Regions from separate parts of the Flammeovirga yaeyamensis genome, predicted to be linked through region 3. Evidence: riboswitches for the same ligand, from Rfam matches in the RefSeq annotation. Region 3 holds a riboswitch; each other region holds the start of a gene.

Region 1 (10,440 bases), 120 kb from region 3:
AATCAGAGCAGATTTAGATATATACTTTAGGTTTTGCTCGAGTAATTTAAACTTCTGATCAATTTGTTCAGATTTTAATGTACTGATAACATCAAAAGTTTCAGAGTAACGCCTTTCTACGGAATCTTCTGTTTGTATATAAGAAAGAAAACTGATAATTGCTACGGTAATGGTAACAACCATAAGCATAATTATCGTGATCTTAGTACGTATCTTTAAATCTTGAAAGAACATATATAAATAGATTTTCTGCTTTTCTTATTAATTATCTTCTGTGAACCATATGGTTACTTTGTCAAGAATCTCTCTGTCATCAGGTGAAAAACTCTTGAAAGATGCTAATTCAACAACACCCACTAAGTCATGTTCTGAGTCAATAATAGGGGAGATCATTAACGATTGAGGAGAAGCATCTCCTAAGCCTGATACAACATTAATGTATTTTTCAGGAACATTATTAGTAATGATAGATGATTTGGTTTTGGCAACTTGTCCAGGTAGACCTTCTCCTAATTGATAGGATAGTTTATCGTTATCAGGAAGAAAGAATGCAAACCCTCTTGCATATTCTAATATTGATTCGCCTTCAATTTCTTTTAGTTTATAATAAATACCAGTGCTTACATTAAATTCTTTACAAATAGCATTTAGTAACTTCTGATCTTTATCAGCTGCATCATTACTATCTACAATAGCTGCATGAATATTATTGCGAATAAGTTGAGAGCGTTCTTGGATAGCATCTTTTCTTTCTTCTTCACTTTCTTGATTTTCCTTGTTGTAATACTTAGGAACGTAGATGATTTGATCTTCAGGATCTTTCATCAAGTCTGAAATCAAACGGAATAAGAAAAAGAATAAAATGGCAAATGTAAAGCCTAATGTATAATATGTTGGATTAGCAACTTCTCTTATTTGACCAATGATTTTATCATCAGTAATTTCTAAGCTCGTTAATATTAAATTCGGTAACTCATGAATATCCCAAATAGAATAAATACACATGAATAAGAAAACGATACCTAAATAAATATTGAAAGGTTTAGATTTGTCAAAGATAAAGTAAATACAAGCAGATATAAAAGTAAGATCGAGGAATCGAATAGAAAGTAAATAGGTTTCTCTATTGAATTGCTTCGTGTCCAAAATTCCTACTAGTGATAAGATATTTGGAAACCTCATTTCTAGAAATATTATAGCTGTAAATAGCACTGCTAAAATACCACTAATGATAATGCCATATCGTCGGATATCTGATCTCGACCCTTTTCTTCGAATATTTGTTTTTTTCTGCGTTGTTTTCAAAATGCTAAGAAGGTTGCTTGAAAATATTACACAAGATTTTATTTACTAACGTTTATTTTTGCTGAGCCTTGTATAAACGTAGTAGAAAATTTTTAATTTTTTCTGATTCAAGGCATAAATCGATGTCTGTTATAGCTTGTGCCGATTGAGGCATTGTCGCCATAAGACTTTCATCAGGATCTTGAATTATTGTATAACCACCTTTGTCTTTGACAGATTTCATGCCCTCTGCTCCATCTTTGTTTGCTCCAGAGTACAAAATACCTATCATTTTTTCTTTAAATGTGTAGGCCGCTGTATGAAAAGTCAGATCTATAGATGGTCTAGAATTATTGATCAATCCCTCAGTAGAAAGAGAAATAGAATTTCCTAATTCTATACACATATGGTAGTTCGCAGGTGCTAAATATACCATCCCTGGTCGGATAGTTTCTTTATCCTGTGGTTCAATAATCTGTTTTTTACTGCGGATAGATAATGCTTCAATAAATCCGTGTCTTACATGTTTTAATCTATGTAAGCATAAAAATATAGGAATTGGAAAATCTTTTGGTAAGTCGGCCAATAATTGGGTGATTGGCTTAAAGCTACCAGCAGAGCCCCCTATAACGATACCCTTGTAGGTTTTCTCAAAAACGGATTTATCTACATTGAATAGCATAGAGGAATTATTCTTTTATTTTTTTGTAAATTTTCTCCTCGTTGTTTACAACGACAAATTTATTGGCAATATCACACCATATAAGTGACTCTTTAGATCCTATTGCTAGATTGCCATATTTGAATAAACTGTTATGAAGCTTTTTCAGTACTTCGTTTTGAAGTGTTTGATTAAAGTAAATCATAACATTTCTACAAAGAATTAAATCGAATTTAGAGAAAGGATTACCTTTGACTAAATCCTGTACTCTAAACGATACTCTATCCAATAAGTCAGGGTTTACATAATAAAACCCATCTCTTTCAATAAAATAATCTAATAATGCAGCCTTACCACCATAGCGTTCGTAATTGGATTGATTCAATTCCATATTCTTTGCACTAATAGCTGCTTTTTTTGCTCTTTGAATTATAGACTTATCAATGTCTGTTGCAATAATAGTAGCTTTATCAAGAGCGTTTGCTTCTTTTAGTAGTATACACATAGAAATAACCTCTTCACCAGAAGAACACCCTGCGTGCCAAATACTTATTTTATCATGTTCATTTAAGACCTCAGGAATGATTTCGTCTCTTAAGGAAATCCAAAAAGTAGGGTCTCTAAACATCTCTGTTACATTAACAGTAATCTCAGAAACAAATTCTTGAAAAAACTCAGGTTTATCTTTAAACCTTTTAATTAATGCATCTACGGATGAAAACTTATACAACTCAACAACTCGGCGAACTCTTCTAGTAAACGAAGACATTGCGTAATTTTTGAAATCATAATCAAAATTATCGTCTAAATATTGGGTAAGCCTTCGCAGCTCTGCAATTTCAATCTCACGTTGCATAATAATTGGTAGTAGAAGATTAAAAAATCTATAATTGGTAGAAATAATAAAAATCCTTTTTTCATGAAGTTACGAAAAAAGGATTGAAATATGATTTTTTGAAGAAATTATCTTCTTGATTTTACCAATTGAGGACAGTCTGCATGTTGATCCATTACTTCATATTTCTTTCTTTCTTTTTTGAAATAAGAAGATGATGCATTGCCATATTTGTTAGAGCAAGAAAAAGCGAAAACTCCTAACAATAATAATGCACTTGCGGATAAGAGTCTTTTAGTAATATTTTTCATGTTATTTGATGTTCATTATAGACATACATTATCCAAACGGATATACGCCAATACAAAATCAAAATGTGTGCCTAAAATTATAAGACTACTCTTTTTTTATTTTTTTGTTTGAAAAAAGCTCTGATTGCAGCAGCAATTTTATAAGTCTCCACCAAAAATCCATCGTGACCATAAAGAGAAGTGATTTCTTCATAGGTAACATTCGGGATATGTTGCGTAATAAAACGTTGCTCAGATACAGGGAATAAGACATCACTAGTAATGCCAATTACCTGTGTGTATGCTTGAATACTTTGAAGCGCCTCTTCTAAAGATTTGCGGTTTCTTCCTAAATGATGACTGTCCATAGTTTTAGATAAAGTCCAATAAGAATATGCATTAAATCTTTTAGTTAATTTATCTCCCTGATATTGTTGATAAGTAGATGCTCTGTAATTATCAACTTTATTAACGTCCTTTTCAGATTGAGTTTCTTCGTAAGTGCTGTAGTTTCTGTAAGATAACATAGCAATAGCTCTGGCAGCCTTTAGACCATTCACTCCGGCGTCATTACTTTTATCTCCCCAAGTAGGGTCAGCTTCAATGGACATTCTTTGTGCTTCATTAAATGCTATTCCCCAAGCAGAATGTTTAGAGTTTGTTGCACATATAATAAGGTTTTCCATCATTTTGGGATGCATCACTGCCCATTCTAAAGCTTGTTGTCCGCCTAAAGATCCTCCGATCAAGGTATTAATTGATTTAATGCCTAAGTGATCTCTTAGAATATTTAAAGAATTGACAATGTCTCTAATCGAAATATTTGGAAATGAACCATAAAAAGGCTCATTGGTTTTAGGGTTTATGGATGTAGGTCCTGTCGAACCATAACATGATCCTAAAACATTTACACATATAATAAAGTGATCCTTGGGGTTGAAGATAGCGTCTTCTCCAAAAAGTCCATTCCACCAGTCAAAAACATCGGCATTACCAGTAAGGGCATGACATACCCAAATGACATTGCTTTTGTCTTGGTTTAACTGACCGTAGGTGTAATATGAAAGAGTGAACCCTTCTAAACTTTCCCCAAATTCTAGATCAAATTTTTCTTTGTATGTATAATAATGCTGTTGCATTTATTGCTCTTGATTACGAATGAAATAAATGAGACACAAAAAAAGACTTCAAATAAAGCCTAAATCAAGGATACAAAGATTGGATAAGTAGTACAGAAGGCATCTTCATCACGTTCCGATATTTGCTTATAGTTCCTAAAAATTTAGGCTAGGATGTAGCACCTTTTCATTATTTATGATGGTTGCTAGAGGGTCTTTGAGCCTAGTCTCTTGCCTCTTCTTTATAAACACTTACGTCTTTAGAAGATGTAAATGGTATGCGATTTCAAAATAAATGTAGAATTTAGAAAAAAACAAACCCTTACCTCTTTATTTACGAGAAGTAAGGGAAAATGATTGTTTTTTTTGAAATATTATAATTCTACAATGATTCCGATTGAAGGTTGTAATAAACCGTTCGTTGTTTCAATAAACTTCGGAACGTATTTGCTTGGGTCGTTAGGATCTACTACAGGATTACCCATTTGATCAATTTCTGTAGTCAATATTGGCTGACCTTTCGACTTATAATTATAAATGTTTTGGATATCCAAGAAGAAATTGATACTCCACTTATTGAAATAGTAATGTTTGTCAACTCTAACATCTAATTGATGTTGTGCATCTAAACGTAACGTATTGATCTGTGAGTAATCTCTAACTCCTCTACGCTCTGCATCCCAGACTTGTCTGTCCATAGATGCGTCAACATCGTATGGAGTATAAGGAGTACCTCCAGAGTATAACCATCTAGCTCCGATTTCCCAGTTTCTTTTTAGTTTTTTACCACCAGTTAAAGATACAATGTTTCTACTATCCCAAGAAGAAGGTGCATATACATTTGGATCTGCATTGGTAAACTCTGATTGTACATATGTATAAGCTAAGATACCATAGAATCCTTTATAGAATTTTTGCTGAGCCAAGAATTCAACACCTCTTGATCTACCCAAAGAAGTACTTGTTACTGCTTCAGAACCAATTACACCAAAATCAGCACCTAAATTGGCCAAAGAGATTTGGTTATTAATTGAGTATGGATATTGATCGTATAATTTTTGGAATCCCTCAACAGTGAATTTCAAGTTCTTTTCAGGGATTTTATATTCTAAACCACCCACTAATTGTTTGTTTCGGATATAGGTTAAGTCATTTTCTTTGTTGACAAATTTGCCATCTTCTTTATATCCAAGCGTGGTATAAGTCGGTAACTGATAATAGATACCTGTATTGAAGTTTAAACTCCATCTTGGAGTGAACTGATATGAAGCTGAAAATCTAGGAGAGAACTGATCTAATAAATTACCCATAGTATCTGAGTAATCATTCGCGTCTACTCTTGCTCCTAATGATAATGTGACTTTATCACTTGCTAATTTCTTTGAAACTGTACCAAACGCTCCCCATTTATTTAAAGGAAGATTACTATCAAAAGTAATGGTCTTTAACTGATCGTCATCATAATCATATAAAGTCTGGAAAGTTTTATTGGTATATGTAGCGTATTCATAATTCACACCGTATGAGAATGTGAATCCATTATTTGTGAACGTTACACCCTCTAATCTAAATTTATTTTCTGCTTCGGTTGAGTTGTAATCGTAAATTTTTGCTTGATTTCTATCGTTGCCAGGATGTTTGAACTGATTGTTGGTTAACATATTTCGAGAAGCTACAAAAGTAAATGTTGAGTTGTCTCTAAAATGTTCGTATTTCGCCCCGATAGTATAATTCCACTGATTTTGTTCAGGTAAATTATTTAAAGTATAAACGTTTTGCTCGTAATCTTCATCTGTTGGTTCGCCAGGTGAATCTGCCAATTTAAATTGGTCGATAGCACCTAATCCTATGATTGATATTTTGTTTCTTTGATTGATGTCGTATTTATACTTTAATTGGAAGTCATTGTAAGTAGGCAAGAATGGTAATCCCAATACACTAAACAAGGCTTGTAAATAAGATTGTCTCGCTGATACAATAATTGATGATTTATCAGTTACAGGTCCCTCGAATGTAATACCAACATCCGATGTTCCTAAAATTAAGTTAGTTGTATGCTGATCTGTTCTTCCGTCTTTTTGTGAAAATTCCATCACTGATGATAAGGCATTTCCACGACCTGATGGATAGGCACCAGAATAGAATTCTACATTTTCGATAAAATCAACGTTGATCATTCCAACCGGACCACCTGATGCTCCTTGTGTAGCAAAGTGGTTGATGTTAGGAATTTCAATTCCATCCAAGTAAAAGCGATTTTCGTTAGGTGCACCACCTCTAATTAATATATCGTTTCTAAATGAAGCCGTAGATGCTACACCAGGAAGTGATTGTAAAACTCTTGAAATGTCTCTATTGGCACCAGGAGCTCTCTTTACTTCTGTTACACCAATACGCTGAACAGATACAGGACTTTCGTCAGATTTGTAAAAGCCATTGGCCACAACTTCCACTTCGTTTAGTTCTTGAGTGGAAGGTTTTAATTGAAAATTGACCTGTGCAGGTCTAGAGTTGGTGACTTCTACTTCTTGTGATGCAGGAGCGTAACCAACGTAATTGACTACAAGGTTATATAAACCTGGTTCTAAACCTTTAATTTCATAGTTACCGTTATCATCTGTTGTAGCTCCTTTTGTTGTTCCTTGAATAACTACAGTAGCGTAAGGTACGGTCTCATTTTTTGGTACCTCAGTCACCTTACCTCTAACAATGCCATTTTGAGCGAATAATGATGAGGAGATGATAAAAATGCTGAATAATGTTAGAAAACTTTGTTTCATCGTGTTTTGCTTTAGTCCAATTCATTAACACTTGTAAAGATGAATTGTTTTAGTTTAGTGTTTGTTTAAACAAATAATTTTAAAACAACACTAATTACCGATTTGAAAGTATTTGATTATGAGTATAATAAAAAGTAATCATTGATAAATAAATACAGTAATGAGTGGTCAAAAAAAATTAGAGTTCAAGTGTTAGTAAAATTAAATGCAAATTAAAGGAACTGATAGGTATTTTTGAATATTTTAAGGATTAATTTATCATTGCAATTGTCTAAATTTTTGTTGTTCAGTACATTAAAAATATATTTGATTTTTAAATGATTAAACAATTAGATTTAGCCATGAATATTGAAGATTTTAGAAATCACTGTCTTTCAAAAAATGGAGTGACAGAAGAATTTCCATTCGATGAAACCACAATAGTTTTTAAAGTAGCAGGAAAGATATTTGCACTGACAAATGTGGACTTGTTTGAAAGTGTAAGTTTAAAGTGTGATCCCGAAAAAGCATTGGAGCTTAGAGAGACGTATGCATGTGTTCGGGGAGGATATCACCTAAATAAAAAACATTGGAACACCATTGATGTCAATGCTGATATGGAGGATAATGAAATTTTAGTTTGGATAGATCATTCCTATCAACTAGTATTTGATAAACTTCCAAAGAGAGTAAAAGATACACTAATTGCTAACTAAATCTTATGTTTATTTTTTTATTTACTACAAAATGTTAATCGATTAGATTAATTTATTGCTAATTTTACAATAAATCATTAAATATTATGAAAATGTCGTCATTAAGTAATATTTTTGATTTTGCGATTGGAACAACCTAAGACAGATAATAAGATCATGGCTGACAAAACATTTTTTGTAATAGACTTCGACAGTACTTTCACAAAAGTAGAGGCATTAGACGTGCTAAGTGATATTTTATATGAAGGTACAGATAAAAAAGAAATTGTAGGGAAAAAAATTAAAGACCTTACAGATCAAGCAATGGCCGGAGAACTGTCGTTCAGAGAGGCTTTAGAACAAAGATTGGCTTTATTAGAGGCCACAAAAAAAGACGTTACTCAATTATCGAATGAGCTAAAAGAATTAGTATCAGAATCGGTAAAAAGAAATAAAGCATTTTTCTCCAACGAGACTGATAATGTTTTAATCGTATCTAGTGGCTTTAAAGACTTTATTACTCCTGTTGTTACTGAATACGGAATTAAGGAGGAAAATATTTACGCCAACACTTTTACTTACAACGATAAAGATGAAGTAACCGGTTTTGATGCTTCCAATCCTTTATCAGAACACAAAGGTAAAGTAAAGCTGATGAAAGAACTTTCGCTTGAGGGCGAGGTGGTAGTAATTGGCGACGGATATACTGACTATGAAATTAGAGAAGCAGGATATGCTAAAACATTCTTTGCTTTTACAGAAAATATAAAAAGAGAAAAAGTATTGGCTAAAGCAGATGTCGAAGCCAATAGTTTTGATGAAATACTTTTCACTATCAAACACCCTATGGCAACATCATTTCCAAAAAGTAAAATAAAAGTACTTCTTTTAGAAAATATCCATCAGGATGCTAAGGAGAGACTTATTCAAGAAGGATATCAAGTAGAACTTTTAGGAGGAGCACTTGATGAGGATGAACTTTGTGAGAAAATCAAAGGTGTTCACATCTTAGGTATCCGTTCTAAAACGATGTTAACTCGTAAAGTAGTGGAAGCTGCTGATCGTTTAATGATCGTCGGTGCATTCTGTATCGGAACAAATCAAATTGATTTAGACGCTTGTACTGAACATGGCGTTTGTGTATTCAATGCTCCTTATAGTAATACAAGATCTGTAGTAGAAATGGCGATTGGTGAAATCATCATGTTGATGAGACAAATACCAAAAAGAATGCGTCAGATGGATAGAGGAGAGTGGAGTAAGTCTGCCGGTGGATCTTTTGAGGTTAGAGGTAAGAAACTAGGTATTATCGGTTATGGTAATATCGGATCTCAGTTGTCTATTCTTGCTGAATCAATGGGTATGGACGTTTACTATTACGATGTAGTTGAAAAGCTTGGATTGGGTAATGCAACGAAATTATCTAGCCTCGATAAATTGTTAGAAATTTCTGATGTGGTATCACTTCACGTAGATGGTAGACCTGAGAACAAAATGTTCTTTAAAAGAGAGCACATTCAGAAAATGAAAAAAGGTGCTATTCTTGTTAACCTTGCAAGAGGACCAGTAGTTGAACTTGAAGCACTTCAAGAAGCATTAGAATCAAATCACTTAGCTGGTGCGGCTATCGATGTATTCCCAGTAGAGCCTAAGAATAATAACGACACGTTCGATGCTCCTGTTAAGAATATTGACAATTTGATTCTTACTCCACACATTGGTGGTAGTACTTTAGAAGCACAAGAGAATATCGCTGATTTCGTTCCTTCAAAAATGATTGAATATGTAAATACAGGTAGTTCATTCAACAGTGTGAACTTCCCTAATGTTCAATTGCCTAGATTGGAAAGTGGTCATAGATTATTACATATTCACCAAAACAAATCAGGTATCCTTGCACAGATGAACAACGTTTTTGCAAATAGAGGTTGTAACATCTTGGGTCAATACCTTAAAACAAACGAAGATATTGGTTATGTAATTACGGATATCGATCAATCATATCAACATGAACTTCTTGAAGATATGAAGAAAATTGATCATACCATTAAATTCAGAATTCTTTATTAATAGAAAGAATCCTTAAAATATTAAGAGACCACAATGGAAATGTTGTGGTCTTTTTTTATGACCTAACATTATTATGATTATTCCCTTTCATATAACTCTAAAATAACTACGGTTTTAAGTTGAAAACAGAAAAGAAATATAATGAAGTTCTAAAGTGGATTTATTGCCTTGTTAAATTAATGTTAAATGTTAAACATATTACTTTTTTGTAACTTTAATTAACATATACATCAAACGGTTGTTTAAGTGATTTTATATTATATGTTTTAATTCTAACAAAATTAAACATTGAAGTGCAAATGAAACGGGTTTCTATCTGTTAAATCGTTAATTTTTATTTATCATTATTTATATCTAACACTATTATTTAAGTGTTTATATTGCACTTGTAATCAAAGAAAACCTCTAGAAATAGGGACGATTCTTAAAGATCCTCTAACATAAAGTTAAATGAAATGTGATAACTAATTTTAAATTGTTATTTACCTAAATTTATTATTAATCTTTAAACCTAATAACCTCTTTTACGAGAATTGTTATTATCAATTTTATAATACCTTAAATTTATCCAGATAATATTTTTTCTGGGCTAAACATTATTCATAGTCTTATTCAATAGTAATATCGTTTATTGAATTCTAACATCTATAATAGTATTCAATAGTTTTTTGATAGTATGAATGGTTTTATACCATGCTGGATAAGTACACACTAATTTTATAGACCTA
Region 2 (10,440 bases), on a different replicon from region 3:
TTCACGCTCTAGATAATCTAAAAGTTCCTGTACACTAACTTTATCATCACTGTTACTATCTGCTAGATCCTCGGAAATCGCTTTTCTTAAGAAATAAGTAAAAAGTCCATTGTCATATCCTTCACCTTCATATGCAAACTCATTACCACCTGCACTTGAGATAATTGTAGCACCAGTATCCCTTCTTAAATCGGTGAAAATATCTTGCATAAATTCAAAAGATGATGCTGTCGGAATAGGTAATTCAGGAACCAATCCCCTAGTAAAGCTGGAAACAACTTTTACATTGTTATTAGTATTGAATGTATTTGTAGGAGTTTCATCTAGCTCACCAGAATGACAGGCATCTATAATTACTAATTTTTTTCTAGCAGGAATACCATCTAGTAGATTGATAAAGTCATCGTACTTCAGACCCAATTCTTTAGGTTGTCTAAAATTAATATCATGAGTAGTGAGGTAGTAATCATAATTGTAATCTAACATTCCATGTCCTGCATAATATAGGAGTATTTCATCATCTACATTAGTTTTAAGCAGCTGTTCCTTTAAAGCTAGGATATTCTTTTTGGTGACCTGTTCATTTGTAAGAAGAATTGCTTCTATATGATTTCCCTTTTTCTTTAGATCATTCACAATATCTTTGGCGTCTTTGTCAGCGTACTGTAAATTCATGGTACTGTCTTTATAATGTGAAATACCAATTCCAATTACATAAAACTTTGAAGAAGTATTTTGCTCGCATGTTATAAAGAATTCTTCTTTAAGAGAGGATGAATTTAAATCTGTCCTCACCCCTACTTCAATTTTATTAATTCCGTCATTTAAAGCTACTGTAATATCTTCTTCAATTTTAGAAGTATTTGATGATAATCGGTAACCATTTTTCCCAAATACAGGAACATTATTAATCCAAACATCAATGCTACTAATCTTAGATTGATCAGATGTTTGGGCCGCTAAAGAAAAAGTAAATTCTTTCTGATTTATCGTGACAGGAATATTTTCTTTATTAATAATAACTTTAGGAAGTCCGTCAATTTTTGGAAAATCATTATCTAAACTTAATTTATTTAACCTCTTCTTATAAGCTAAATAAGCCTGATTAATATACTCTTTATCAGTCCCTTCTATATCTTTTAAAACTATATCAGGTCGATTAAACCATGCGTCAAATTGATCAAAAGGATAGACATTTAATCCTTTTTTAAATACAATATTATCAACCGCATTTTTGCTAGTCATGTAATAACCATTATTATTTATTATACTAATCCCGTCTTCACCAGAAGATTGAATTTGATATTCAATAGATTGACCATCAGTAGAATAGACTTTAATTTTTTCATCCGAACTTAAAATGATTAATTCATTCTCAACTAAATCAATTTGTTCTATATTACTGTTGATAGTGAAAAGTGTATTTAAAGTCTTAGTAGTTAAGTTATAGCTTATTACATCATTTTCTTCACTAATTATGTAGAGTGTATTTGAAGCAACATGATATTTAAAGAGCTTATTTTTGACTTGATCAAACTCTTTCAATAGATATTTTTTAGATCTATAATCAAATATATTAATCCCATCTTCAGTTTGATATACCTGATATCCAGAAGCAGAAATGAGTTGAAAATTCTTTAAGTATTTTTGTAAATTTCTAGTATTTATGTCTTTGTGATCATCAAGATGATATTCAACTGTATGTAATAAATTCTTTTTCTTATCGATTAACTGATAATCATATGTTTTAGTAGTAAGTATTTTTTTGTTGTCATCATTCAATATTTCAACATAATATAAATTCTTGGTAGTGGATTGATTATCGAGTACTAAATTCTTTTCTGTTTCTATTAAGATTTCATTGCTATTGTTCTCGATATCATATGATGCGAAATAAGTCATATTATCTATTTTATAAGAATAGATAATATGATTTTCACTTAGAGTAAAAACACTTAAATTATTTGAGGTGACTGGAAGTTGGAATAACTTTGTCGAAATTCCGGTCTTCAAATTTTCCACATAAACAAATGGCTTATCTTTTGATGAAGATGACTCTAAATAGATAATATGAGTTTCATCCTCTGATAGATCTGCATAAAACGGGTAGTTAGAAGCATTTTCAATTAATTTATTTTCAAACTTTTTGTTATCTATAATAAAAAGACCTTCTTTATGATTATAGATGAAATGATTTTTGTATTTCTTGAAATTATAAATGTCATTTTGAAAACGATCTATTGCAGCTAATTCATTCTTCGATTTATTATCAAACAATTTGATGTTACCCCAAATATCTCCACCTATTACCAAATCATATTTTTCATTATAGGCTATTGCACTTAAATCACTCATAAAATCTTTTTTTGCGTTAAAAAAAGATTTTGAATCATCTTCTAAACTAACCTGTTTTATACCATCCATATGTCCATAGACTATAGAATTTCCTACGATATCTGCTAAGTAGTTGTATTTAATATTTTTAATCAGTTTTTGTTCTATATAATCATATATCAAAGTACATGTACGCCCTTCTACTTTTGCGACGAACATTAATAAATTTTGATCTTCATCTATATGGACAATATTCATTGTGGTATATGAAACCTCAGATTTACGATCGTATTTAAATACTTTAATTGGTTTATTCGTAAGATAATCTTTATAGACAACCACTTCTTTATTGGTATATACAGCCATAAACTGACCGGATTTTGAAAACTGAATGTCATATATACGATTTCCATCTAGTGGGATACCGTAACGGGTGATTACCTTCCCAGAGTTTTCATGAATGACAAAAGGATTTGTCCACCCATGTGTATTTATACCAAGGATAAAAGGAGTAGCAGGAACTTTTCTTAAACGATGAACACTAAAATTACCTACATGATCATATTTTATTTCTCTTATTATTTTACCTGAAGCAATGTCGTAGGATTTTAAATTATCGCCTTGTGTGATAATCACTTCCCTAGAGTTATCATCTAAAATAGCATCATTAATGTTATCATCTGTGACTTCAATTTGTGTAATCACCTTTCTGGTTTTTACATCAAGAATGTAAACAATATTCTGAGAAAGTACTAAGATTAAGTTTTGGTCCTTACTAAATGAAATTTTACGAATTGGGGAGGTAACCGAAGCTTGTAAATAAACTTCTGGTTTATCACTTTCTAATTTTTTAACAAGGTCAAGGTTACTATCAAAAGTAAAACCAATACTATCGACAGTCATTGGTACATTCAAGCTATCAATTAATTGGGCATATTGTATATTTTTTTCTTGTTTATAAGACTTTACCAAGCTTTTATTTTTTAAATCCCATAAGAAGCAAGAATTATCAAAGAAAGAATTGGTTAATAAAAAGTCGTGTCCACTAAAATGCTGTGTACTTAAATCTGTGATATATCCATTATGTACTTTTGTAACTTGTTCTGGAGAGATTTTTCCAATACTTAAAGGGCAACGAATTAAACGACCTCTTGATCCTAGAATTAACTCTTTTGATTTTTCTAGAAATGTAATAGATGAAACAGCTTCTCCAAAAACATCTTTATGAGATGATATTATTTTTAATTTATCATCCAGTTGATGTACATCCCCACTCGATGTCCCAATAAAAACTCCCTCATTTGTAGAGCTAATCGCAGTAATAAAATCTTCAATATCATAGTTTTGTTGATTGATAATTTTTCCGTTTAGATCATAAACTACAATTTTCTTAGAGTCTGGAAATAGAGTAAGAATGTGGGTTTTATCAATTTGAAATGTGGCGAATAAAGGTCTTTTGTTTCCAGAAATTTCCCATTTATATTCTTTATTAAAATTAGAATAGTTCCAAACATTAACTTCTCCGTTTTTATGGAAAGTAAGGAAGTTATCCTTATTTGAGATATTGACAGGAAGTATATAATTATTCCAGGTAAATTCTTGTTTATTGGTCCTCTCCCCATCAACACCTATTAAATAAAGGGTGTTGAGTAAACTCATTTTATCTTGATTAGTTATGTTGAATGTGGAATATAAACTTTCAATATTTTCTTGATATAAAATACTTCCCCATAGGTCAAAAACAGTAACCTTACCTCCATCTGTTCTTACAAATTGTCCATTAAAGTTTTTATAATTGACATTGGAATAGGGTAAATCATAAAACCCTGAGATTAAATACTGTTTCCATGAATTTGATAAAGCTACTAATCCACTTGTAGTTTGAAGCAAGTATGACGAACCGAATATATTAAAGTAAGGACGATCACTCGTGTTATAAGAATTTAATTCACCCAATCCAATTTTCAGGTGTGGAATGTTATCTATATAAATATGGCTTAATTCCTTCCCCTCAAAATTGATATGTTTTATGGATGTTTTTATATCTGTTCTAAACAGTTCAGGTGATAATAATAAATGTATTCCCTGATCATTTATGATACTCCCCTTAATGAATTCTTTAGACTTATAGATTTCCGTTACTTTTTCATTTATCAATTCTAATACACTATTTGGTTTAATGAAAAAGATTCTCCCGGACGAATTTATTTTTACTTTTGCATTGGTTAATTCATGATTAGGAAGTGAGATATTCTTTATGTTTTTAGTCTTGAGGTCAACTAATTGTAAACTACTGAGTGTAATATTTGTTAGTGTATTTTCTTTGGGTATTTGAGCATTTAGATAAAAATTATCTAGAGCTATAGAATCTTGTAATGAATAATCTTCCTTATCCCAAAAACGCACAAAATCATTTACGGTAATTAGGTGTTTATCGGTCTCATATATTTTCGCAACATAATTCTTATGTGGAAGAAAGACTACTTCTTTACCATTAATCATTGAGACACCACGTACATCAGAATGTATATTATCACTTATCCAAATGATATTATTACTTTTAGATATAAGCACATCATTTACAATTGCTGAATTATTTTGGGCTTTTGCACCAAAGCTGAAAGTGATTAAGAATAATAGATAAAGTTTGAGGTAGCTCATTATAGATGTAGTTGATATAAGATAAATGTGTTGAGTAAATTTAATTGTTATAGTTCATCTTTAAAATAATAAATGAAATTATAATTATGAAAGCAATTACCATCTAGAAAATCTCCCCTATCCAAGAACATTATTCTAAGTATTTCTATAAAGAAAAAAACATAATATGATTAATGGTTGCAAGTTGCAACTAATAATTATATATATTATTCATAATCAATTAAATTGAAATACTTATTAACCCATTAACTTTGCTTCATGAAAAGGTTCATTGCCCTTTTTAAGGAAAAACCTTTTATATCCTCATTATCATTAACCTTTAGTGAATTATTATATAATTACTCACTACTCCTATTTGTCACACAAGTCTATTCGGCTGAAGATGTAGGACGTTGGTTCATATTTTTTGCTGTCTTTAATTTGTCGATCAATATTAGAGAAGGGGTACTTTATGTTGCATTAGTGAAATTTTCATCTGGAAAAGAAGATGAAACAGCACATTCTACTTATAAAACGGTTTTATACGCTCTATTACTTATAGAATCTTTAATTGGAGCGGTAATTTTTGCGATTGGGTATTATGATTTCTTCCCTGAAGTCTCCGCATTATTGTTATTTTATCCTTTGTATTCCATTAGTAATAATTGTTTAAAATGGATTGAAAATATTCATAAAAGTCGTGGTGAATTATATAAAGCAGTAATGATTAATTTCACTACTCTTTTAATGCTTTTCACTGCTTTCTTCTATTTCAGTAATTACCCTGTAGAATTAAGTAATTTAATTATCTATTTGAGTGGCCTTTATTTTGTTAGTTTTCTTATTGGTTTAAGTTCAATTCCAACCTTCAAAATAGTTATAAGTAAATTTAATAAGAAAACGTTCAAACACATTATGCATTATGCCAAACAGGGCACGTTAAAAGCGATATTTGGTACACTTGCTTCTAGGATGACTTTATTTATATCAGCTGGTATTCTGTCTTTGGAAGTAACAGCACTTTTGGGTGTTGCTCAACGATATTTGGTCTTAATTTTATCACTTAGTAATGCGATTCAGCTCATATTTTACCCCAAAATTGTATTACTATTTGAGCAAGGGAACTTGAGGCATTTTAAACTTGAATTTATAAAAACGATCAAAAGAGTATATACTTTGATTGTTCCTATCTCTATTGCTTTTCTAATAGTCATTAAACCACTTTTAAGTATTCTTCATGGAGAAGGTTATGGAGAGTCTTTCCATTTATTAGTTATTTTGATAATGTCAGCGCAGTTTTCACCATTAGGAGCTTTCTTCGGAAGTTATACTAATGCGATTGGTAAACCTCAATATTCAACCAATGTTGTGGTAATTAATAGCTGTATTTTAATTTTTAGTTCTTACTTCTTTGTCAAATTCTTTGGCGAATTAGGAACAGTACTTCCATTATTAGTTACAGAAATAATAGGATTCTTTATTATCTACAATTATTACCAGAAATACGAAAGGATCAATATTATATTATTGATGTTAAGGACACCAAAGCTATATATGATCTATTTTAGAAGAGCAAAACAACTCTATCACCTTAAATTCAAAAAAACTTCTTAGAAAAATTTGAATTATACATTTTTTGTCTTTTACTTTGTATCATCATCAAGAATCCTTAGATGGATGCCAACCGAGTAAATACCACGGTGGCAAAATAGATGAGGTCGGAACGACAAAAACATTCCCCCCTATTCTTATTAAATTCTTGATGTCATTGTAAAATTTTGTTTCACTCTAAATTTACATTTATGACATTATTCAATGAAAATGAACTTGTTGACGCCACCCTTTTAGGGCAGCTATCTGATGATGAACTGATACAACAGTTTAATCTTGAAGTCGGTAACTTTCAGTGGAATAGTTCTCGAGGTATTTTTTTAAATGCCTTGCACACAGAATTCCATAATAGAGACTTTAAAGGTTTATCCACTGTATTTAAAAGTGGTAAACTATCTCTTAAAAAGCCTATCCATTTATTAAATGGAGAATTGAATTTTATTTAGTATTTCAAAATTATATCAACATGAATTTACAAGAAGACATTTATATCTATTTCGTGGATCATTTTTCATCATTAAATGATCAATCATTATTGGAATTAATTAGGACTACATCAACTAAAGAGGTATCTCATCATAACAAAAAGATGTTAGATGCCTTAAATGATGTAAGGAATGCTAGATCAATCTGATTAACAGGTGTCACCCTATATGAATTGGGTGACACTTTTATTTTTTATATATCGGATAACCTCCTCCCTATTTGTCATTACTTTTTGTTTGGTATCTGATCCAATAATAAGGTTAATACCATATAATAATAACTTAGTGACAGGGTTATTAATAATCACTATATAAGAAGCTACAAGATATGAATAGTTGTCCAAAATTACTTTAACTTTATTAGCAAAACTCATACGGAGATCTGTTAGCATCATTTTTACTTTAGAAACATCATATATAAAAGTTGTAGGTTTTTGAATGTTTTCTAAAATGATATGAACTACTTTAAAAAAATGTTCTACATCTTTTTTATTCAATGTTTCTTTCCTGAATGTAATTATTACATGATCATCAAATGGATATTCTATTTTAAATGTTTCGTCACTTAATTTGTTGCAAAGGTAATCTAGAGGGTACATTCAATTTTTTGTTTGGGTAGTAAATAGATAATGAATTTAATTTTAATCAAGAAACATTTGATATTGATTTGATTACTTCACTATCTAATTCTGCAAAGCTTCTTGCCATATCAATATCATCGTAAACGTATTGTCTTATTTCTCTTTTAAATATCTTATTCATTGTATTTAATATCACTTTCATAAGCTTATTAGGTGCTACAATAAAATAAGCTCTCAATAAGTTCTGATATCTTTTATCATGTTCATTAAGTAAACGTCCATACTCTGCTCTGGCAGAGGAACTAATCCATTTGATATTACTTGAATCATCAATAACTACAAAAGGTGTATCAAACTTATCAAAAACTTTTTCTTTTAGTGCTTTAAATTCAATAATATCTTGATGAGTTGGGTTTTCAGATAAACATGTCATTGTCACAATTGGAAAGTCAGTAACATCTATTACTGCGGCATTACATGTGTAAATTTTATTCATAATAGTTAGGTTTCTTGTAAAATATTAGTAGTTGGGTTGTGATGTGTAATGGTAAGGTTATTTTAAGATACTTTCTGATAATCGATCATAAATTTTAATTCTGATTTTGCTTTTTTGTATGCTTCATCATAGCTAGAACAAATCACTTGTCTAAATCTTGGCTTAGCTACAAGGTTAATACCTTTCAACATGATATTCACTACAATATTCGGAACGACAACATATGCTGTTTTGAATAGGTGAAGGTATTTATCATCACTTTCTTTAAGATTCTTGCCGTACTCTATTCTTGCTTCAGAATCCATCCACTTTATTTTGGACACATCACTGATTACAATAAAGGGCTCATTGAAATCTTTGAAGACTTTATTTTTTAAATTTTTGTATTCAATTACATCTTCAAGATTGGGTTGTTCTTTATGACAAACAATTTTTACCAGAGGAAATTCTGAGATATCAAATGTTGCCACTGAACATTTATAAATTAATTGCATAAGTAATAAATTAGTACAATAAAAAAACATTACTTAATCATCTTTAGTTCAAAAAAGTGAATTTTTCTACAAAAAATTACAATGTTAGAAATTGCCTATAATATGAAATTGATAAGGCATTATTATCAGTAATCGTGAAAAAGACTAACACACCTCTCCCAAAAAATATCTTATGGTATTAATTTTTTTATCTAATAAAATTTGAACAAAAAAAAAGATCAGTCTTTGACTGATCTTAATTTTGTTTAGTATTTAACTTTACATGTTTATACTTATATATTAAATCATGAATTAATTCCTAATTTATGCAGATTTCAAGTTCTCGATAAGATCCTTTTCATGTAATGCTTTAGAATATGCCTGTTCAAAAGATTTACAAATTACTTGTTCGTATTTTGGTTTTGCTATGAGATTCACTCCTTTTAAAATAGCATTGGCAATAATATTAGGTACCACTGCATATGTTTTAATCATCAAATGACTGTATTTATCAGCAGTTTCTTTCATGTTTTTACCATAAGCTATCCTAGCATCTGCATCCATCCACTTCACTTTAGAAATATCACCAATTACAACAAATGGGGTTGTAAAAGTTTCGAAAATTTCTTCCTTTTTCGATTTGTATTCAATAATATCCTGTGCTGTAGGTTGTTCCTTTGTACACGTTATGATAACAATAGGAAATTGTGTTAAATCAAAAATCGCTATTGATGTTGTGTGAATTTTTTCCATGTATTTGTGAATGTTTACATTAATCTAAACACTCAATAATTTTTTTAAGTTCATAAAAGAAAAATACATTACAACTAAATTTTGCATATAAATGTTTTCAAAACCTATAAAAAGTCCTCATATGCATCAAAAAAAGCAATTTTCTAATCTTTAAATTAAAAAAATCACACTTTACTTACGTAAGCTTATTGATTCTCTTTATTAAAAATTTTCATGTCCATTCCTCCATCAATTTTACTAATAAAAGTTGCTGCAGATGAAACACCAAAAATATTTGTAGCTGTTCTACCCATATCAATCAAGGAATCAACAGAGAGTACAAAGGTCAATACGATACCCATCACTTCTGCAGAAATACCCATAATCGTCATGGCGGTAATTGCTGCAAATGAGGCTGTACCTGGTAAACCAGCAATACCGAATGAAGAAATAACCACTGATATAAACATAGTTATCAATACTGATGGTGAATATAAGTCCATTTGTCCACCCATTGCATTGGTGACACCCACCGACAATACAATCATGAAAACGGGCCACATTGCACCACAAGCGTTCATACCCATTGTAGTACCTAATGAAGCAGCAATATTAGCCGTTTCTGTATCTACACCATTTCTATTTTCTAAAGTATCAATGGTAACGGGTAATGTTGCTCCACTTGATTGCGTACTGAAACCAGTTATCAAAGCAGGAATTAAATTATTGAAATGTTTAAATGGATTGACACCATTCAGGAATTGTACTAATAAATGCATTCCAATAATTACAGCCATTGTTAAGTAAGAGACCGAAACGAACTTAGCTAGGTCACTAAACAGTGAAGGACCTTTTTCTGCTACAGCCATGGTCATTAAAGCTAAAACACCATATGGAGTAAGTTTAATGATCGTCATAGTCATAGAATTGACGATCAATTTTGCAGAATCAATCGCACTAATCACCCTACTCATTTCTTGTGCTTTCTTTACCTTCATCCTTTTAATTGATGAACCAATAAGTAAAGCTATAATAAGTGTCCCTATAATGTTGTTTTTGGAAAATGCATCGAATATTGAAGTCGGTAT
Region 3 (10,440 bases):
TCACTTTGTAGTACAATTTAAAAAAATAAAACCTATCCTCCATAGAGAATAGGTTTATCTTTCTACTGTGTTTTGATTTAGGACATAAATGTCCCTAAAATTTAAGGTTTTTAAAGTCCCCAAATAAAATTTATATGGGTTCTTCTACCGTATAAAGCAACAAATAATATTTTTATTGATGATAATGGGGGTAAAGTACGTGGACACTTTAGTGCCCACGTTTAAGGTAAATATATAATATTATGTTAGTAGATGGGGTAGAAAAAAGGGAGTCACTATATGCCCACTAAACGTGGTTTAATACTTTTTTTTGCTTTAAAAAATTATTGTTTCTATAGCGACTTAGTTATTAATAGTTAGTTAAAATAAGGTAGGTTTTAGTAGTTAGTAATTGTTTCGGTTATGGTATTAGTAACGAGAGTTTGAATAAATAGTTACAAATATTTGTAAATAGTTAATTTGAATGAACTAAAGAAGCTATGTTTTAGAGATAATATGTTAATAACCACTTGATTTTGGAGAAAACTCATTGATAAAAATTGTACTATTTCTAGAATTACTTATTCATAAAAAGAGAATTGTAACTATTTCAAGTATCTATATAAATAATTGAAGTTTGTTGGATATTTTTTGAACAAACTTCTACAACAATTCAAATACAAAAAAAAAGAGAGCGATTATACCGAAATATAAACGCTCTCATTGTTTGTATATCTTCGTCAAATTATATGAAGACGATAGAATACTATTATTTTTTTACGAATTTTGTTAAAATAACAATATGTTGTCCATTCACACGACCTTCGATATGTTCTGGGTTGTCGTGTACCAGAGATATATTTCGAACCGCAGTTCCTCTCTTAGCTGTAAAATTCGCTCCTTTAACTACTAAATCTTTTACTAGAACAACAGAATCACCATTTTCTAAAATTGCTCCATTTGCATCTCTATGGATTACTTTATCTTCATCATCTACACCCTCTCCAGTTGCTTCTGCCCATTTTAATGTGTCTTCATCAAGGTAAAGCATATCTAGAAGGTCTTGTGGCCATCCTTCAGATTTTAAACGTTGCAACATTCTCCAAGCCAATACCTGAACTGCAGGATTTTCATTCCACATACTATCATTTAGACATCTCCAATGGTTTGCATCCATTTTAGATTTATCAAGAATTTGTTCTTGACAATGCTGACATAAATTAGCATGGTCTTCAATATCTTTAGAAGATTTTGGTTCTACTAAAAAAGGGGAAACATTTTCTTCTGAAGCACATAATTCACATACTCCGTTACTTCTTTTCTGTAAATCTCTTTCTAAACTCATTGGTATAATTGATAATGTGGAAATATTAATGACAGTCGAAACTTTAAAATTCAATATCATTGTTGAACTTAAGTTATCAGCTCACTTAAAAAGAGAAAATCATTTCATTATTTAAGTGATACATAACAAAAATGCAGAATTTTATATCAAATTGTACTTTTTGTAAACGATTATTTAGATGGATTATTCGTTTATAAAAGGATCTGAGAAAGCTGGGTTGGTTAAGAAATCCTCATCAGTAAGCATATTTAAAAATGTGAGGATAGCTTTTTTCTCTTTTTCTGTTAAATGCAATTTTACGGGATCACCAGGAAAAATAGGTTCATTGCTCCCTTCTCTAATTAGGGCATCTAAAGTTTTACTATCCTTTACATGTTCATTATAATGCTCTAAAACTTCTTCGAGTGTATTGAATCTGCCATCATGCATATACGGTGCAGTAACAGCTATATTTCTTAAACTCGGTGCCTTAAATTTTCCTTTATCAAACTCAGACCCTGTTACATCAGAAAGGCCTACTTTTAAATTATCATCGTCATCCAAACCATTATTATGGAACCCTCTAAACCCTTTAAAGTCACCTGAGGTTAGAATATTTAAATGACAGTCACCACAATTTCCACCTCTTAGGTTTATACTTGGTTCTGGATGAGTAAAGAACAATTGAATACCTAATAACTCTTCTTCGGTAGGAATGTAACTTCCTTTTAAGTACTGATCGTATTTAGAATTACTTGAAATTAAAGTACGTTCGAATTGAGCAATTGCTTTGCCAATATTTTCTTCAGTAATAACTCCGCTGCCAAAAGCTTTCTCAAAAAGCGGAGGATATTTAGGGTCTGATTGTAAACGCTCAACTACTTCATCCAAAGTCATGTCCATCTCTAGCACATTTTCGATGGGGCCTAAAGCTTGATCTTCCAAGCTACCAGATCTCCCATCCCAGAAAAACTTTCCTTGCCACATCGCATTCACAATAGCCATACTACTAAATTCGCCTACACGACCATGAATACCTTCGGCTAAAGCTTTTCCATCTGTAAATGATAAGGATTGTTGATGACATGTTCCACAAGAAGTAGAATTATCTCTGGAAAGTTGTGTATCGTAAAATAGCATTCGACCCAATTCCACGCCTTTTGTAGTGGTTGGGTTGTTTTCTGGTAATACAAAATTTCTTCCAAAATGTGAAGGCAACTCTAGGGGATAAGGTTGATTACTTTCATCATCAATAGTTGGATTTTCACAGCATGAAAAAAGAATTGATAAGAATAAGGGTACTATGTAAAAATTAAGTTTCATGTTATTTAGAATACTTTAAGTTAGGTAATCAGTGTTGAAATAAAAAGGAGACTTAAAGTTTATTATTTTTTTGTGAGGGAGTAGTGTCTTAAATCATCAACTTTAAAAAAAATGAAATGTTTTTGTTAATCAAGTTTAATGATTTGGAATTAAAGAATTATCATTTTAATCTTGCACAATAATCATCAAGAACCTTTAGGTACCAACCGAGCAAAGTAGCCACGGTGGTAAAAATGATGTGGTCGATTTCTAGACAAAAAAACTAAATCACCTCCCTTATTTCTTGATGTTCGTTGAATTTTATAACACTATAATTTAAAATTATGGCAAGTAAAGAACCGTTTCAATTAACATTAAAAGAGTGCTATCAAGTACTAAGCAATCAATTTGTATCGACTTCAGAAGAAGTAAAATACAGAAACCTAACTATGTTACAAGCCGAAAAATTGATGGGGTTAAGAGGTCGATCTGATCATTCTTTACCAAAACTTTATGGAAACTCATTATTAGAAAGAATTAAATCAGAATTAGAGTAATTTTATTTTAGCTTTCTTGGTATATCTTTCTGAGACATCTTGAGCAATGATCTGAATTTGATTTTGCTTCCTAAGATTGATGACACGCATATTTAGGTATAGAATCTTATTGTTTTTTATCATTCGAACAATAGCACTTTCTGTAAAGCCAGAGCGTTGTGCATCTTCCATTAATTTGAAAAACAAATGATGGTCTTGATGCATAATCATTTGAAGGATTTGATTCTTCTTACAACCAAAACATTCATTCCACATAATGTTAGAGAGTACAATTGTACCATTTTCATCTATGGTAGACATGATATCGTAAATGGTTTTATCGCAAAAAAATCTTGATGGAGGGGTTAGGTCAAAAGCTTTCATCATATCTACTTTTTCCATCTGTTGAAGCATAACATGATAGATCGCTGTAGAACATAAATTGATAGATCGTAATAGGTTTTTTGAATATCCTTCTCTCTTATCACATAAACCAATTAATCCAATTTGTTGGTTTTGATGAAATATAGGGATTAATAAAAATGAGAACCAGCTTGCTTGTGTTCTGTACTTATCTTCATCATAACTAAAAAAGGGGAGTTGTTTACCATGAGCCAATTTCAAATACTTTACTGCTATTGAGGAAGTATTTAAAGGGCCATTGCCAAGTATCGGTATATTATTTTGAAAAGAGGTACATTCTATCAAGTTGGAGTAATTGAGTTTTTCCAAGTCTTGATCAATCAAACCTATAAATCCATAAGTTGAACTTGTAATTTTACATAGTTCATGTATAGTTTGATGAAGAATTTCTAATTCACCTTTTATGTTATTTTTTAATTGATCGATAATGCACTCTCTTAAACCATATAAATGGTCTTTTATAGTAGTAGTCGTATTGAGGGTCATGTGAAGTGTAATTACAAATAAAAAAGATATCAGGTTTAACGGGAAAGTATCAGAACAACACTCAATATATCTCTTTAAGTTTCTTGTCTCCTAATTCGTGATGTGAGTTATCGATTAAAAACTACGTACCATTTGATCTATCTTTTGATATGTGGTTTATATAAACAAGTAGTGAATGGTATTGATCCAATTTTATACTTGACTTATAGTAATAAAAAAACGACAATCTGATGCATTTATCAAATTGTCGTTGTGGAATGTATATTTTAATTACAACAAATAATTGATGTAAGTTTATATTAAACTTAATTCATTCTAACGTTTTTAGGACGATTAATACCATCATATCCTTTACGCTTTTTGGATCTCTCAGTTCTTTTTAATCTGATTTCTTCAGAATCTTCTTGTGTAGATTTACTCACACTTAGAATAATACCTATGGTCATACCTGTAAACAATAAAGAGGTACCACCCATACTTACTAATGGTAAAGGTAAACCAGTTAATGGAAGCAATCCTGTGACCACGCCCATATGTACAAATGCCTGGAGTATTAAACTAAAGGTAAGACCAGCTGCCAATAAACCACCAAAAGCTTTTTGACTAGTAGCGACAATTGCCATTCCCCGGTAAAGTAGGGTAATGTAAAGTCCTATAATTACTAAAGCCCCAATTAAACCATATTCTTCTACCACAATGGCAAAAACAAAATCAGAATAAGAGTGAGGTAGGAAGTTTCTTTGAGTACTTTCTCCAATTCCTTTACCTGAAATTCCACCAGTTGAAATTGCGATATAAGATTGTTCCGCTTGATAAGGGATTTCAGTTTCACTCATAAAAGAAGATAAACGAGAAACTGCGGTACCACCTCTTTGACCAAATTGGTAAACAAACAAGGCCGCAAGGCAACCAATCGCTATCAACATAAATAAGTATTTAACGGGAACACGCCCGATAAATAACTGAAGCATAATAGTGAGGAATAACAAAGAGGCTGTAGAGATATCAGAAACACCTATTAATCCACAAATTATACCTGTCCATACTAATAGAGGGACAATTGCTTTATTAAATTCTCCAATATCTCTTTGTCTTTTCCAAAGCATGGAAGCCATATTGGCGATTAGTGCAAGCCTTGCTAAATCAGAAGGCTGAAAAGTAAAATTGATAAAAGGGATTTCGATCCAACGAGAAGCACTGTTTATTTCCGATCCAAAGAACCAAGTAAATAACAGTAATGGGATTGATAGTAAAAGTGCATATCTTGATAATCTAGAATAGTAGATATAATCTATTTTATGACAAACGTAAGCACCAATGATACCAACAATGACAAGGGTAGAATGACGTAATAAGTAATGCTCATTATCACCACCTGCTTGCATATAGGCTAAAGACCCGGTAGCACTGTAAACAATCAATATCGAAAACATCGATAATGTGATCATTACACCCCATATGATACGGTCTCCCTCTAATCTATTTAATAGCTTTTCCATGCATTATTTATAATTTCTGAACGGCCTCAATAAAATGATCCCCTCTATCCATGTAATTCTTAAATAGGTCGAAACTTGCACAAGCAGGAGATAATAAAACTACTTCTCCAGTATCTGCAGCATTTGTTGCTAGCGATATTGCTTCTTCCATACTTTGGGTTTCAATCATTACTTTTTGATCTCCAAAAGCAGCCAATAATTTACTATTATCAGTTCCTAAACATATAATAGATTTCACTCTTCTTTCGACTGCATCGTGTAACATACTGTAATCATTGCCTTTATCAGTACCACCTGCAATCCAAACAATAGGCGTATCAAAAGATTGTAACGCAAAGAATGCGGCTTCTACATTTGTAGCCTTGGAATCATTGATATATTTAATATGATTGACTTCTTTGACAAATTGCAATCGGTGAGGTTCTCCAACAAAAGATGGTAATGCAGCTTGAATATCTTCAGGAGATACTCCAGCAGATAGTGCAGCTAGAATTGCAGCACTCATGTTCCATTCGTTATGTGGCCCCTTTAGAGGTAAATGATTAAAGGAATAACTATCTCCTTTAAATGGAATAGTTAATTTTCCTTGTTCAAAGAATGTGTGATCAAAACCGATAGCCCAAGGTTTTATATTTCTCTTACTTAGATGTTTTTTGATATTCTGATCGTCTTCACTGTAGATAAAACTACCTTTCATCGACATGTTTTCAATAATTCTGAATTTAGAATCAGCATATTGATTGATATCAAAATTATAACGATCTAAATGATCGGGAGTAATGTTAAGAATTAAAGAAATATCGGGAGCGAAAGTTTCGATATCATCCAATTGGAAACTACTAATTTCTAATACATACCAATCATAGTCGTTCTCTAGAACTTCTTTGGCGAAACTAATTCCAATATTTCCAGCTAAACCAACATTAAAACCACTTTCGTTTAATAAATGATAGATAAGTTTTGTGGTAGTTGTTTTTCCATTTGTACCTGTAATTGCAATAATCTTGGCATCTGTATATTGATAGGCAAACTCAATTTCAGAATAGATTTTTGCATTATTCGCCTTCAACTCTTTTATGATAGGAACAGTATCAGGAATGCCTGGGGATTTTACCACAATTTTAGGATTCCTTGGTGCTTTATCATGAGACCCTTCTTCGAATGGAATTGAATGAGTTTTAAGTGTTTTTTTTTGTTCTTCAGAAATTTTTCCAAAATCAGAAACAAAAACATCAAAACCTTTTGATAATGCGAGTAGTGCAGCTCCAATTCCGCTTTCACCGGCACCAAGTACCAACAACTTATCTTTCATTAAAATTATCTGATTTTTAGAGTTAATATTGTAGAGATCGCTAATAGAATACTTACAATCCAAAAGCGAGTAACAATTTTAGGCTCAGGTATTTCTTTCTTTTGATAGTGGTGATGCAACGGTGCCATTAAAAAGACACGTCGACCTTCACCATATTTTTTCTTAGTGTATTTAAAATAAAACACTTGAATCATTACCGATAAATTTTCCACCAAGAATACTCCACAAAGAAGAGGGAGCATCAATTCTTTACGTAGAACAATCGCCAAACTAGCGATGACACCACCTAAAGCTAAACTACCTGTATCTCCCATAAAAACTTGGGCAGGGTAAGCGTTATACCATAAGAATCCAATACATGCACCTACCAATGCAGTGGCGAAAATAGCGATCTCACCAGATTGTGGGATATACATGATATTAAGATAATTGGAGAAGATGATGTTACCAGAAAGGTAGGCGAATATGGCGAGCACGGTGGCGACTATGGCGGAAGTACCCGCAGCCAATCCATCTAGGCCATCAGTAATATTAGTGCCGTTTGAAACTGCTGTGATTATGAAAATCACTAGAATGATGTATAAAACATTTGAAGCAGTTTGATTAGGTAGAATTTCTGAATAATTAATCTCATTGTCTTTAAGAAACGGGATAGTTGTTTCTAAGGATCTGATATCTTCATAATCTTGTCCTTTCACTAATTCAGAAACAGGTTTGCTCTTAATACCTTTAGAGAATTTTCGTACCATAACATCCTCGTTACTTACTAAGGTTAATCCTACTAAAAGACCTAAACCCACCTGACCTAAAATTTTAAATTTACCAGAAAGCCCATCTTTGTTTTTCTTTACTCTTTTTAGATAATCATCGATAAAGCCAATAGCCCCTGTCCACAATAACGTAGTTAAGAGTAATTGTATATAGACATTTTGAAGATTAGCAAACAAAAGTACAGGAAACACAATAGCACCAATAATAATTACACCACCCATAGTTGGTGTACCTGTTTTTTCCATTTGTCCAGCTAGACCTAAATTCCTGACAATCTCACCCATCTGCATTTTTTGTAAGAAATGTATAATTCTCTTTCCAAAGAAGGCAATGAATAATACAGAAAATATAGTGGTAAGCATGGCTCTAAATGTAATGTATTGAAAGAGTCCGGCTCCTGCTAAATCGTAATGCTTGTCTAAGTAATTAAATAAATGGTAGAGCATATTAATATTTTATTGAAATTCTTATTGTTATGAGTGAAATGCTTTAAAAAGTTCTTCTTTATCATCAAAATGATGACGGACACCATCAATTTCTTGATAGGTCTCGTGCCCTTTTCCAGCTAGAAGAATAATATCACGAGGTTCGGCCATTTCTACTGCTTTAAGAATAGCTTCTTTTCGATCTAAAATCACTTGAGTTCTTCTTTCTTGAGTAGGAGAGATACCATCCATCATTTCTTCTAAAATAACTTCTGGATCTTCTGTTCTTGGATTGTCTGAAGTTAAAATAACTTTTTCGCTTAACATAGCGGCAGTTTTAGCCATTACAGGCCTTTTACTTTTATCGCGATCACCTCCACAACCTACTACTGTGATTATATTTTCACCATCTTCTTTTATGTCTTTGATAGTTTCTAAGACATTTTCTAAAGCATCTGGAGTATGTGCATAATCAATAATTCCTCTGACATTCTTTTTAGAAACCAACTGTTCGAATCTACCGCGAGCAGGTCGTAACTCGGATAAACATTGTAATGTTTCCATAGGTTCTTCGTCAAGACAAATTGCAGTAGCATAAGCCGTAAGGATATTATAGGCATTGAAAGATCCAATAAGTTGGAACCAGGCTTCTTGCCCATTAATGTCCATTTGAATCCCCTCAAAGGTATTGTCAATTAATTTACCCTTGTAATTTGCCATAGTATGCAAACCAAAAGTTACATGCTTGCCTTTGCAGTTTTGAAGCATCACGGGACCACGCTTGTCATCCACATTTACCAAAGCAAACGCATTTTTTGGTAAAGTATCAAACAATCGTTTTTTAGCATTGATGTATTCTTTCATCGTGCCATGATAATCTAAATGGTCATGACTGATATTTGAAAAAATAGCGCCTGTAAGGTTAATTCCACTTAAACGTCCTTGGACAATAGCATGTGAACTTGCTTCCATGAAGCAATAGCTACAGTTCTTTTTCACCATCTCTGCCAATAGACGTTGTAAAGTGACAGGGTCTGGCGTGGTAAGTTTAGTAGGGATTACTTCATTATTGATTTTATTTTCAATGGTTGTCAATGCTCCAGTATTATACCCTAATTTTATAAATAGGTTCTGAAGAAGTGTAACCACTGTTGTTTTTCCATTTGTTCCAGTAATAGCTATTACCTTGATATTATCAGAAGGATTATCATAAAAATTAGAAGCTATTAATCCAGCAACTTGAGACGTATTGTTGACTTGGATATAAGATACGCCATCAACAAGATCAGAAGGTTCGTCTTCTAAAATGATAGTTTTAGCACCTAACTCTATGGCCTTTGGAATAAATTTATGTGCATCCATCTGTGTGCCTTTAATGGCAATAAAAGCACTGTCAGCTGTAAGTTGACGTGAGTCTATTTGTACATCGGATACTAATTGATTTAAATCTCCTTTTATGAGTTCAAATTCAATACCTTTTAAAAGGGTTTGTATATTTCTTATTTTACTCACTTGTATCGCTTATAAAAGTTTTAGATGAACTTTCGTTCTACTATTTATTCTTCCACCAGGAGAAATAGACTGAGTAGAAACTCTACCTGTGCCAGAGAATGTAACTGTCGCCCCTTCGGTCTCCACTAGGTAAATAGCATCTCTCAAAGTCATTCCTCTAACATCTGGCATAAGTCCTTTATTTACTTTTGCATTCACCCATGCAATGGTATCTCCATGCACCTGAGTTCTCACCCAATTGCTAGTGTTTTTAGAGATTTGTTGAATGTCAAAAGCATCTGAAAGAAGTAATAAATCTTTATAATTACCTGCTTTAATAAAAGGAAAAGCAGTTTCGTTTTCGTTCGTTACAAAGTTGATATTTCTTTCGGTCGTTCTATTGTAAACTACCTCAGCAATATCTCTAAATACAGGGGCACAGACATCACCACCATATTTTTGATTTCCTTTTGGCTCATCTATGGCCACAATCATAGTGTACCTTGGTGCTTCTGAAGGGAAGTAGCCAACAAAAGAAGTAAAGTAGTTTTTAGTATATCGGCCACCTTTAAGCTTTTGTGTTGTGCCTGTTTTTCCAGATATATTAAAATCGGTATTGTTGATTTTTTTAGCGGTACCACTTTTCACTACTTTACGAAGCATTCCTTGGAGTGCTTTTACGGATCTTTCGCTACCAATACTTTTCTTAATCACTTTTGTGTCATATTCATCAATGATCTCGTTACCTTGTAAAATTCTTTTTACGATATAAGGCTCGATCATTTTGCCATCATTTGCAATGGCATTGTAAAAGTTAAGTATTTGAAGTGGAGAAACTTCAACTTCATAACCAATAGAAATCCAAGGTAATGAACATCCACTCCAGCTTGGG

The links. A riboswitch is a leader RNA that binds a small molecule or an ion and turns the genes downstream of it on or off. The one in region 3 is predicted to bind S-adenosylmethionine.
Region 1: it holds a riboswitch for S-adenosylmethionine, as region 3 does, so the genes downstream of both, metX (homoserine O-acetyltransferase MetX) here and KMW28_RS07270 (hypothetical protein) in region 3, are expected to answer to the same signal.
Region 2: it holds a riboswitch for S-adenosylmethionine, as region 3 does, so the genes downstream of both, KMW28_RS25875 (hypothetical protein) here and KMW28_RS07270 (hypothetical protein) in region 3, are expected to answer to the same signal.

Annotation. Positions count from the first base shown of each region.
Region 1 covers NZ_CP076132.1:1,996,322-2,006,761, forward strand. The annotation lists gene KMW28_RS07790 (PAS domain S-box protein) at 1-189, opposite strand, end outside; gene KMW28_RS07795 (GAF domain-containing protein) at 262-1,305, opposite strand; gene KMW28_RS07800 (chemotaxis protein CheB) at 1,358-1,966, opposite strand; gene KMW28_RS07805 (CheR family methyltransferase) at 1,974-2,801, opposite strand; gene KMW28_RS07810 (hypothetical protein) at 2,909-3,091, opposite strand; gene metX (homoserine O-acetyltransferase MetX) at 3,169-4,209, opposite strand; SAM riboswitch class I at 4,333-4,439, opposite strand; gene KMW28_RS07820 (TonB-dependent receptor) at 4,563-6,968, opposite strand; gene KMW28_RS07825 (MmcQ/YjbR family DNA-binding protein) at 7,286-7,663, shown strand; gene serA (phosphoglycerate dehydrogenase) at 7,820-9,712, shown strand.
Region 2 covers NZ_CP076133.1:1,523,319-1,533,758, forward strand. The annotation lists gene KMW28_RS25865 (caspase family protein) at 1-4,995, opposite strand, end outside; gene KMW28_RS25870 (lipopolysaccharide biosynthesis protein) at 5,254-6,588, shown strand; SAM-I-IV-variant riboswitch at 6,626-6,718, shown strand; gene KMW28_RS25875 (hypothetical protein) at 6,777-7,031, shown strand; gene KMW28_RS25880 (hypothetical protein) at 7,052-7,219, shown strand; gene KMW28_RS25885 (hypothetical protein) at 7,235-7,669, opposite strand; gene KMW28_RS25890 (hypothetical protein) at 7,716-8,147, opposite strand; gene KMW28_RS25895 (hypothetical protein) at 8,210-8,641, opposite strand; gene KMW28_RS25900 (hypothetical protein) at 8,945-9,373, opposite strand; gene KMW28_RS25905 (cation:dicarboxylate symporter family transporter) at 9,559-10,440, opposite strand, start outside.
Region 3 covers NZ_CP076132.1:1,872,005-1,882,444, forward strand. The annotation lists gene KMW28_RS07260 (PhnA domain-containing protein) at 749-1,324, opposite strand; gene KMW28_RS07265 (cytochrome-c peroxidase) at 1,508-2,626, opposite strand; SAM-I-IV-variant riboswitch at 2,804-2,897, shown strand; gene KMW28_RS07270 (hypothetical protein) at 2,950-3,162, shown strand; gene KMW28_RS07275 (hypothetical protein) at 3,154-4,050, opposite strand; gene KMW28_RS07280 (FtsW/RodA/SpoVE family cell cycle protein) at 4,356-5,549, opposite strand; gene murD (UDP-N-acetylmuramoyl-L-alanine--D-glutamate ligase) at 5,557-6,861, opposite strand; gene mraY (phospho-N-acetylmuramoyl-pentapeptide-transferase) at 6,867-8,078, opposite strand; gene KMW28_RS07295 (UDP-N-acetylmuramoyl-L-alanyl-D-glutamate--2,6-diaminopimelate ligase) at 8,106-9,569, opposite strand; gene KMW28_RS07300 (penicillin-binding protein) at 9,579-10,440, opposite strand, start outside.